Regions from separate parts of the Paenarthrobacter sp. C1 genome, predicted to be linked through region 2. Evidence: predicted binding sites of a transcription regulator. Region 2 holds the regulator's gene; each other region holds the start of a gene.
What was found. The regulator Rex, encoded in region 2, represses fermentation and respiration genes when NADH is low (regulators of the CRP and FNR family bind a similar motif). The targets are predictions, from matches to a motif close to CTTGTGAANNNNTTCACAAG.
Positions count from the first base shown of each region.

Region 1: ACNAOU_RS12375 (glyceraldehyde-3-phosphate dehydrogenase) is a predicted target of Rex. The motif match lies at 2,199-2,218, and genes of this name have one in related genera.
Region 3: ACNAOU_RS01940 (ALF repeat-containing protein) is a predicted target of Rex. The motif match lies at 1,291-1,310, and genes of this name have one in related genera.

Region 1 covers NZ_CP186052.1:2,643,812-2,647,082, forward strand. Annotated here, with positions in the region: gene ACNAOU_RS12365 (HNH endonuclease family protein) at 1-86, opposite strand, end outside; gene ACNAOU_RS12370 (hypothetical protein) at 206-415, opposite strand; gene ACNAOU_RS12375 (glyceraldehyde-3-phosphate dehydrogenase) at 490-1,941, opposite strand; RNA gene rnpB (RNase P RNA component class A) at 2,242-2,628, opposite strand; gene ACNAOU_RS12385 (YaaA family protein) at 2,686-3,271, shown strand, end outside.
Region 2 covers NZ_CP186052.1:3,796,809-3,800,079, forward strand. Annotated here, with positions in the region: gene ACNAOU_RS17720 (hypothetical protein) at 301-741, shown strand; gene ACNAOU_RS17725 (redox-sensing transcriptional repressor Rex) at 790-1,497, opposite strand; gene ACNAOU_RS17730 (glutaredoxin family protein) at 1,574-1,828, opposite strand; gene ACNAOU_RS17735 (HAD family hydrolase) at 1,965-2,783, shown strand; gene ACNAOU_RS17740 (DUF559 domain-containing protein) at 3,005-3,271, shown strand, end outside.
Region 3 covers NZ_CP186052.1:385,246-388,516, forward strand. Annotated here, with positions in the region: gene ACNAOU_RS01935 (amino acid permease) at 1-1,232, opposite strand, end outside; gene ACNAOU_RS01940 (ALF repeat-containing protein) at 1,494-3,271, shown strand, end outside.

The sequences.
Region 1 (3,271 bases), 1.2 Mb from region 2:
ATGGTAGCGGCAGCCAGTGCCAGAACCGCCCACGCTTGACGGGAACGGCGGCGGGCGCGTTTATAGGCGGACCAGGTGATGCTCAAGGGACTCCATCCAACGGGGCAGGCAGTGTCTTACGAGCGTAGGACACGGCCCCGACAGTCAGAGTCGGTATCCACAATGTGTAGGAGAAGTCACACTACACAGAGGGTGAAAGAGCAGGTTATTGCTCGCGCGTCACGCGTTGGAGGTCCTCGGCGGCAAGAGCCAGCAGGCCCCGCAGTTGTTCCACGCGCTCGTCGGTGACGTCCCCGGCAGCATTGGCCGCAACAGCTTGGTCCAGAAGCTTCTGGGCTTGCTTATGGTTGGCCTTGGCGACGTCCAGGGCGTGCTCCAGCGTGGTCTCATGTTCCATCGTTGATTCGTTTTCCATGAGACCCATTCTGGTCAGGTTTCCCGGCCGTTTCCAGTGACCCGGCCGGGAAACCCGTGTTAACTGCTGCGGACCTAGGCGCCGGCCGTTTCGAGTACGGCAATGGGAGCGATGACATCCCGGGCCGGGAACGACGGCGGGTTCACGCCGGCCATTTCTTCCATCACACGGACAACCTGGCAGGAGTAGCCGAACTCGTTGTCGTACCAGACGTACAGCACGAGGTTCTTGTCGTTGGAGATCGTGGCGAGGCCATCGACGATGCCGGCCCGACGGGAGCCGACGAAGTCCGTCGAGACTACATCGGGAGAATCGATGTAATCGATCTGCTTGCGGAGATCGGAATGCAGCGACATTTCACGCAGGAAGTCGTTGACCTCGTCGCGCGTGGTGCCCTTCTCCAGGTTGAGGTTCAGGATGGCCATGGAGACGTCCGGGGTGGGTACACGGATGGCGTTGCCTGTCAGCTTTCCCTGCAGTTCGGGAAGGGCCTTGGCCACTGCCTTGGCGGCACCGGTCTCCGTGATCACCATGTTCAGCGCAGCGGAGCGTCCGCGGCGGTCACCCTTGTGGAAGTTGTCGATCAGGTTCTGGTCGTTGGTGAACGAGTGAACCGTCTCGACGTGGCCGTGAATGATGCCGAACTTGTCGTTGATGGCCTTCAGCACCGGAGTGATGGCGTTCGTGGTGCAGGATGCGGCGGTGACGATCTTGTCGTCGTCACTGATGTCGCGGTGGTTGATGCCGTGAACAATGTTCTTGAGGTCACCTTTGCCCGGCGCCGTCAGCAGGACGCGGGCAACGCCCTTGCTCTGCAGGTGCTGGGAGAGGCCATCGGCGTCGCGCCAGCGTCCGGTGTTGTCGACCACCAGGGCGTCCTTGATTCCGTACTCGGTGTAATCAACAGTTGCGGGGTTGTCCGAGTAGATGACCTGGACCTGGACGCCGTTGGCGGTGATGGTGTTGGCTTCCTCATCCACGCGGATGGTGCCTTCGAAGGAACCGTGAACGGAGTCGCGACGCAGCAGGCTCGCGCGCTTCACGAGGTCGTTGTCGGCGCCCTTGCGGACCACGATGGCGCGCAAGCGCAGGCCGTGGCCGCCACCGGCCTTTTCGATCAGGATGCGGGCCAGCAGACGGCCGATACGCCCGAAACCGTAAAGAACGACGTCGGTGCTGGTGCGGTCGTCAGCGCCGCGCTTGCCAACGATCTCGGCGAGCTCGGAGCGCAAGTACTCATCCAGGGAGGCGCCATTGCCTTCTGCCCGGTACTTTTCCGTCAAACGTGCAATATCAATGGCTGCTGCGCCGAGCTCCAGCTCGGAAAGGGCGTTCAGCAGGGGTGCCGTCTCCTCGAGCAGGAGCTCGTGGTTGCTCATCCGGCGTGCAAAGCGGTGGGCCTTGAGGATGTTCATGGTGGACTTGTTGATCAAGCTCCGGCCGTGGATGCTGGTGACCACGTTGTTTTCCCGGTACAACCGGCCGATCACCGGAATCATGGCCTCGGCGAGAGCCTCCCGGCCCATCCACTTATCAAGACAAGAATCTGACGTCTGGCTCACAGAACTACCTTCCTTGGGTCAACCACATACGTCCTCGTATGCGGATGGCGGCGGCCGCCCGGAGTAGTCCTGCGGCACATGCGCCGGCGGGCTTCGGTCCACCCACAGCGCCTTGAACGAGAGCAAAGAAAATCCGCCGGCTGCGAACGCAGTCCCGGCGGCAGAACATCTACGTTCAGTAACCATTCTAGGCGGGAAGGCCGGGGCATGGTCGTCCCGGAGGCGTGAAATCACTCACACGCCCGTCATTCAGGGAGTCATAAATGGATGGGTTGACCGATACGCCGGGTTCTGTCATCCCCTTCCGTTACCGGAAAGAGAGAGGCGGCCATCCATCTACGAACGCCGTTGCCGACGCCCTCCAGCAGCCTACCCGGACACTCGGGCGAGCAGCCCTCGAACGTGTCCTGTCTGGCCTTGCTCCGGGTGGGGTTTACCTAGCCTCCCCGGTCACCCAGGGAGCTGGTGGTCTCTTACACCACCGTTTCACCCTTACCTGCTGCCCCGGTGCAATACCGGGACGCAGGCGGTCTGTTCTCTGTGGCACTGGCCTGCGGGTTACCCCGAGTGGGCGTTACCCACCACCCTGCTCTGTGGAGCCCGGACGTTCCTCGAGCCACTTTCGTGACGCGCGGCCGCCTGGTCAACCCATCCGCCGTACAGTCTACCGGCGTCCAGGACGGCCCAAGTCACCGGTAATATCGACTGGTGCTGATTCTCCTGCCGCCCTCAGAAGGCAAAACCCCCGCCCTCAAAGGACCTGCCATCGAATGGGAGTCGCTGAGCTTCCCGGAACTGAACCCGTACCGGGCCAAGGTCCTTGAAGCTCTGGGGACAGTGAGCGCGCACGAGGACGCCCTGGCGTTACTGGGCGTCGGCGCCTCGCTGCGGGACGACGTCGAACGTAATACCCGGCTGCACGCCGAACCGGCGGCTCCCGCGCACCAGGTCTACTCAGGGGTCTTGTACGACGCCCTCGGCTTCAAGAGCATGACGCCGGCCCAGCGCCGCAAGGCGACGGAGTCCATCCTGGTTGTTTCCGCTTTGTGGGGAGCTATTGGCTTTGGTGACCACGTGCCCGCCTACCGTCTGTCGATGGGAACCGCACTGCCCGACGTCGGACGCCTCGCCTCCTATTGGAAGCCGCAGCTGAACGCCGCCCTCGCCCAGCGGGTCGACGGCGAACTGCTGGTGGACTGCCGCTCCAGCACCTACGCCGCAGCGTGGGCTCCCCCGGCCGCACAGACGGTGAACGTCAATGTGTTCAACGAGGCGAACGGCAAGCGCACCGTGG
Region 2 (3,271 bases):
CTGGGGGCAGGGTCACTTTGCTGATCCCGGCGGCCGTACCTGCAGTCGAACCCGGGCGACTCCAACCAGCCTGAGCAGCCGGGCACGCAGCCCGCTGCACCACAGTACGGCCAGCAGTCCCCACCGCCGGCAGCTCCGCAATATGGCCAGCCTGCAGCACCACAGTACGGCCAGCAGTCCCAGCCGCCAGCGGCCCCGCAGTACGGCCAGACCGGCGCTTCGCCCTATGGCCAGGCGCCCCAGTACGGTCAGGACACCAACTGGCCGAGCCAGCAGCCGGGTCCTGCCACAGTCCCGCAAATGGTCAACATCGCCTTCTGGTTGATTGTCGGCGCAGGCGCAATCTGGCTGATCTCCATCCTTATTTCCATGGCGGCACTGAACGACCCCTCCTTCAGGAGCATGTTCGAAGACCAGATGTCGGCCGGCGGCGCCGCGGATGTCCGCTTTGAAGACGTCCAGGGCTTCATCGTCGGCGTCATGATTGCACTCGGTGTCATTGGTGCCGGCCTGTACGCACTCGTTGCCATCAACGTCCGCAAGGGCAAGAACTGGGCTCGCATCCTCGGCACGGTCCTCGCCGCGCTCTCGATCTTTGCCCTCGTGCCGCTCAGCCTGGCGACGCTTTCAGCACTGCTCGGAATCGTAGCGATCGTCCTGCTGTACCTGCCGGCGTCGGCTCCGTACTTCCGCAAGACACCGCAGTTCGGAAACCCGTACCAGACTCCCTCCGGACGCTAAAGCGACAGGGTTCCAAACACACCACTACGGGCGCGGACCCGGCGAAGGCTAAACAGCCTGGCCCGGGGTCTGCGCCCGTTGTGCGTGGTAGGCAAGAATCTGCAGCTCCGTGGCCATGTCCACTTTCCGCAGATTCACGTGCGGCGGAACTTGCAGGAGCACCGGAGCAAAGCTCAGGATGCTCCTGATGCCGGCAGCAATAACCCGGTCACACACTGCCTGCGCCACCGTGGCCGGCAGGGCAAGCACCACCATGTTCGTGTGGGTTCGCTCCAGGACCCGCTCAAGTTCGGCTGAGTCGCTGACGCGCAGCCACCCTACCTCGTTGCCTATCACCATGGGGTCCGCGTCGAAGATGGCTACGACGTCGAATCCCCTGGACTCGAAGCCACCATACCGGGCCAGGGCCTTGCCGAGGTTGCCGGCACCGACGATGGCGACTTTCCAGTCATGGGTCAGACCCAGCGCCGCGGCGATGTGACGGCTCAAGTACTGGACTTCATAGCCGACCCCGCGCGTGCCATACGAGCCTACGTACGAGAGGTCCTTGCGGAGCGTGGAGGAACTGACGCCTGACGCCTCGGCCAGCGCTTCGGAGGAGACGCGCTCAACTCCTTCGGCCAAGAGCGAGTTCAGCGCACGCAAATAGAGGGTCATCCGGGCCACAGCCGCGGGCGGGATCTGCTTTGCCGCAGGTTCGTTGTCCCCGGATAGTGCTTCCGCGGACGGTTCCAGCGCAGTCACGGTATTCTCCATTGCGTCGCTTTGTTGTTCCACTCTATGACCCCCGGCCGGACTCAACAAAAGCCGCTACATACGGGCAAGGCCACCCTCAGCCCTCCAGGGCTTTCTTCAAGGTGCGGGTCAGCCGGGCCTCGTCGATCTTCCAAAAATCGCGCTGGACACCGTTCACCAGCACCACCGGAATCTCGTCCGCGTACCGCTCCTGAAGTTGGGGGTCGGCGTCGATCCGCTGTTCAGACCAGCTCAAGCCGAGGCCCGCAGTAACGCGTTCGACGGCGGCGCGGGCCTCCGTGCAGAGGTGGCAGTCAGCTTTGGTGAGGAGGACGACGTCGGGAGTAGCCATGTGATTAACGGTAACCGCCCCGCGATCCTCCATCACACCCCACCCCCTTCAACCCAACCCTCCCTCACACCCCACAGGTAAGGGCCTTCGAGTGCGCCCTCAACGCGGGGTACCCGCCATTGACTAGACTCAAGGCATGCCCGAGGAGAAGAACGTCGCCGTTGCCGCTGCTGCCCAAGCGCAGAAGCACAGCGGCGAAGCTGCTTTCTTCGACGTCGACAACACGTTGATGAAGGGTGCGAGCCTCTTCCACGTCGCACGCAAAATGTATGAACGCAAAGCCTTTACCTTGCCGCAAGCGGCCGGGTTCGCCTGGAAGCAATTTAAGTTCGTGATGCGCGGCGAGAACATGGAGGACGTCCATGCCGTTCGCGACTCGGCCTTGACCCTGGCGGCCGGCATCACCGTAGATGACATCAAAGCCCTGGGCGAAGAGGTCTACGACGAAATGATCGAGTCCCGGATTTGGCCCGGAACGAAGGCTCTCGCAGAGCAACATCTCAGGGTGGGCCGTAAGGTCTGGCTGGTGACGGCGACGCCGATCGAGGTTGCCACCGTAATTTCCACCCGGCTCGGGCTCACCGGTGCATTGGGGACCGTGGGTGAAGTGCATGAGGGCATGTACACGGGGAAATTGGTCGGAGACATCCTGCACGGACCGGCCAAGGCGGTCGCCGTGCAGTTGGTCGCCGACCGGGAGGGCCTGGATCTGGACCACTGCTGGGCCTACAGCGATTCCGCCAACGACATCCCGCTTTTGACAATGGTGGGGCACCCCGTCGTCATCAATCCTGACGCCAAGCTGCGACGCCATGCCCGCGACAACAACTGGCCCGTATACGACTTCCGGTCCGGCCGACGCGCGGCAACCCTCGGCCTCAAAGCCGCCACCGTCGGAGGGGCGATCTACGGCCTGTGGCGCGGCTTCTCACGATTCCGCGGCCCCCGCCTCTAGCGTCGCCAAACCCTCCCTCACATCCCCACTGCTTGAACCAAACCCTCCCTCACATCCCCACGGCTTGAACCAAACCCTCCCTCACATCCCCACGGCTTGAACCAAACCCTCCCTCACATCCCCACGGCTTGAACCAATCCCTCCCTCACGTCCCCGGATGAGGGCAGACCCGCCTGTGGATAACTTCTGCGCTCACAGCCGGATCCGGGTAACAATGCCGTATGCAGATACCGAAACCCGTTCCGTCCCAACTGGGATCCGCTCCGTTCACTCTTGACGAGGCCAAGGCTGCCGGTCTCGCGCACCGCAATCTCTGGAACCGCGTCAGCATTGAAGCAGTGAGTAAAGGTATCTACCGGCCGTCGGATTGGGACTTCGAACTTGAAGCAGCTGCCCGATCGCTCTCGGTCGCGAGTCCAGGCGCCTGGATTTCGCATGTCACTGCCGCCCGGCTGCACGGCTTGCCGCTCCCTCCGTGGCTCGCCGGT
Region 3 (3,271 bases), 1.3 Mb from region 2:
TCCGACGCCGGCAGGCCCTTGCGCTTGATCTCCCGCTTCATCGCGACGTGCGAAACCAGGATCATCACCCAGACCCACACGGTGGCGAAGGTGGCGATCGAGGCAATGAGCACGAACACGTCTTCGGGGATGACGGCGTTCAAAACGACGCCCACCAGCAGGATGCAACCCATCATCACCACGGTCATCCACGGAACGCCGTGGCGGGAAATCTTGCTGAAGCTCTTGGGCGCGTGGCCCTGCTGCGCCAGACCAAACAGGATGCGCCCGGCCCCGAAAATGTCGCTGTTGATCGCCGACAGCGCGGCGGTGATGACCACGGCGTTGAGGATGTGCGGAGCGGCCGGGATGCCCAGTCCGTCGAAGATCTGCACGAACGGGCTGCCGCTGCTGCCGATCTCGTTCCACGGGAAGATGCTCATCAGCACGCCCAAAGTCAGCACGTAGAACAGGAGCACCCGCACGGGCACGGTGTTGACGGCCTGCGGGATGACCTTTTTGGGGTCGGCGGCTTCGCCTGCGGTGATGCCGATCGTTTCGATCCCGCCAAACGCAAACATCACGACGGCGAACGCTGCCAGGAGCCCTTCGAACCCGTTGGGGAACAAACCGCCGTGGTTCACGAGGTTCCCCAGCCCCGGTGCCACGCCACCGCCGTCGCCCGTTTGGAAACCGAACACGATGATCGCCGCACCGCCCACGATCATGGCGATAATCGCCACCACCTTGATCAGCGAGAACCAGAACTCAAGCTCACCAAACACCTTCACGCTGAGCAGGTTCATGGCGCCCAGGAACAGGATGATCGCCAGCACCCAGATCCATCTGTCCACCTGTGGGAACCAGAAGCCCATATAGATACTGAAGGCCGTGACGTCGGCGATTGCCACGATAGCCATTTCGAACACGTAGGTCCACCCGGTTACGAAACCGGCGAAAGGCCCCAGGTAGCGGCTCGCGTATTGGCCGAACGAGCCGGACACGGGGTGTCGGACGGCCATTTCGCCGAGGGCGCGCATCACCATGAACACGGCCGCGCCGCCGATGATGTAGGCGAGCAGGACGGCCGGTCCGGCCTTTTGGATGGCGGATGCCGAGCCGTAGAACAGGCCGGTGCCGATCGCGGATCCGAGTGCCATGAAACGGATGTGACGGACGTTGAGGCCTCGGCTGAGCGCCGTACCTGCGGCCTGGAGGACAGAGCTCTCCACAGCCAGCTTGGTTTGTTGCATAGTAAAACCTTCTCGTCTTTGGGAGGGGATCGCTATCCAGCAGATCACTTTTGACGGCCTTGTGATCGGACTCACGAGGGATTGGTGTCTTTGATCGCAGACACCATGCTGTGGGTCTCATCAGAGGGTGGTAAAAGTCATAGTTCCCGGTCGGATATGATGACCGCGGACAGCTCTTCAACACGGTCAGGCATCCCTCGCATTTCGCGTCGCCCCCTTTGAACTCTGTGCTGACTCTTGCATCTGTTACTTGGGGGACTCATGATTTCCGTAATCCGCGCTACCCGACGCCGTTGGGCAGCTGCCGTTGTTGCCGTAGTGGCCGGGGCATCCTTGCTCTTTGCCGCACCCGCGCAGGCCTATGACGTGCCGAATTTTGAGGTTCCGAACGCCTCGCAAGCTCCCGTGCCTTTCGTGGAACGGGTGAGTGACGCCGCTGGCGTGGTTGAGCTCTGGAAGACCGGCGGTCCCGCAATCCGCACCGCCGCCGCTGCCGCCTTGGTGGGTGGGCCGGACGCGGTCCAGGCATTCCTCGACGGCGGCCAGGACGTCGCGCTGGCAGCTGACCGGAAGCAGTTGGTCACCGAGCTGACGACACGGGGGAGCGAGCATGTCAGGGAGAGCGCGGTCAGGATACTGGCCACTAACGACCCCAGCGTGATCACGAGCTTCCTGTCAAAGGGCTGGGCCGGCGCCTGGGATCTCGACCTGCGGATAACGGCCACTCGGTTCCTCAACTACTCGGGTCCCATCCGGATGGCTGCTTCCAAGAGCCTGGACAACGGCAGTGAGGCTGTCGAGGAGTTCGTTCTCGAAGGCTGGCAAAAGACCGCTCAGGGCCAGGATCGTGAGGCAGTAACCTATCTGACCAATTCGCCCATTGCCGCCGTCACTCGCGGAGCGCAGGCTGCTCTGGACACCTACGACCCTGAAGTCCTTGCTACATACCTGCGCTACGGTCAGTTCGTTGCCGCAGCGCAGGACCAAAAATTGACTACGGTCACCAAATCACTCGACGCTGTGAGGGCAGATATCGCAGCCAACCCTGCTGGCTCGGCAGCCGTGGCGGATCGCGCGAAGACTGCTCTGGAGAACGCGCGACACGCCGTTGATGGCCCGAAGAAGACCGACCTGAGGCGCTTGCTGGAAGAGCGGGACTATCGCTTCTCGCAGGCTTGGCCCAAGCAGGCCATAGACAAAGCCCGGCTCGCATCCCAAGAGCCCGCCAAGGCTGCATTCAAAAAGGCCGCCGCCGAGCTTCCGGCTTTGCTGTCGACGCTAACGGCCCCTGGAGCTGATCTTGATCCTCTGATCATGGAAGCCCGCCAGGCCGCACTGGACCTCGCATTGGTGGGTACGCCTGAAGTGCGGAAGGCAGCTGAGGCTGCTCTGCTGGGTGGGAACTCTGCCGTCAAGGACTTCATTGCCGATGGTCACGGTCTCGCGAGCGAACAGGACAGTGCAGCCTTTGTTAACGACAGGCAGCGTGCTTTCCAGCACATGGCCGCGGGCGGCGTGCACGTGGTCCAGGCTGCTAAGGACGCTGTTAAGTCCGTCAACCATGCAGATGTCCGGTACTTCCTTGAGTACGGACACTCCGACGCGCAGTACTTGGATAACTCGGAATTGGCCGACGGTCTCATAAGGCTCGATTCTCCGGAGCTCCAGACTGCTGCTGGCGTAGCGATGGCGGGCGGGCGAGCGGAACTTCAGGCATTTGCATCAAGCGAACAGTTCACTGCTGCCGAGAAGGACGCGGCGAATGCCCGGCATACCGCCGCCGTAAACGCCGCTCTCGCAGAGCTGTCGCGGCTCACTGACCAGGCAATCCTCGACGCCGGTAGGGCGGCTGACGCTGCGAAGGCCGCTGAAGCCGCACGCCAAGCCGAGGCCGCACGTCAAGCTGAAGCCGCACGCCAGGCCGAAGCCGCTGGTGGGCAGCTTTCGGCCGGCAGCGTTGATGCATCGCAGCAATCGGTAACAGGAGCAGCCCCGATCGTCATTCCGTGGCCGCGCGAGTACGCTCCCGCCGTCGGACT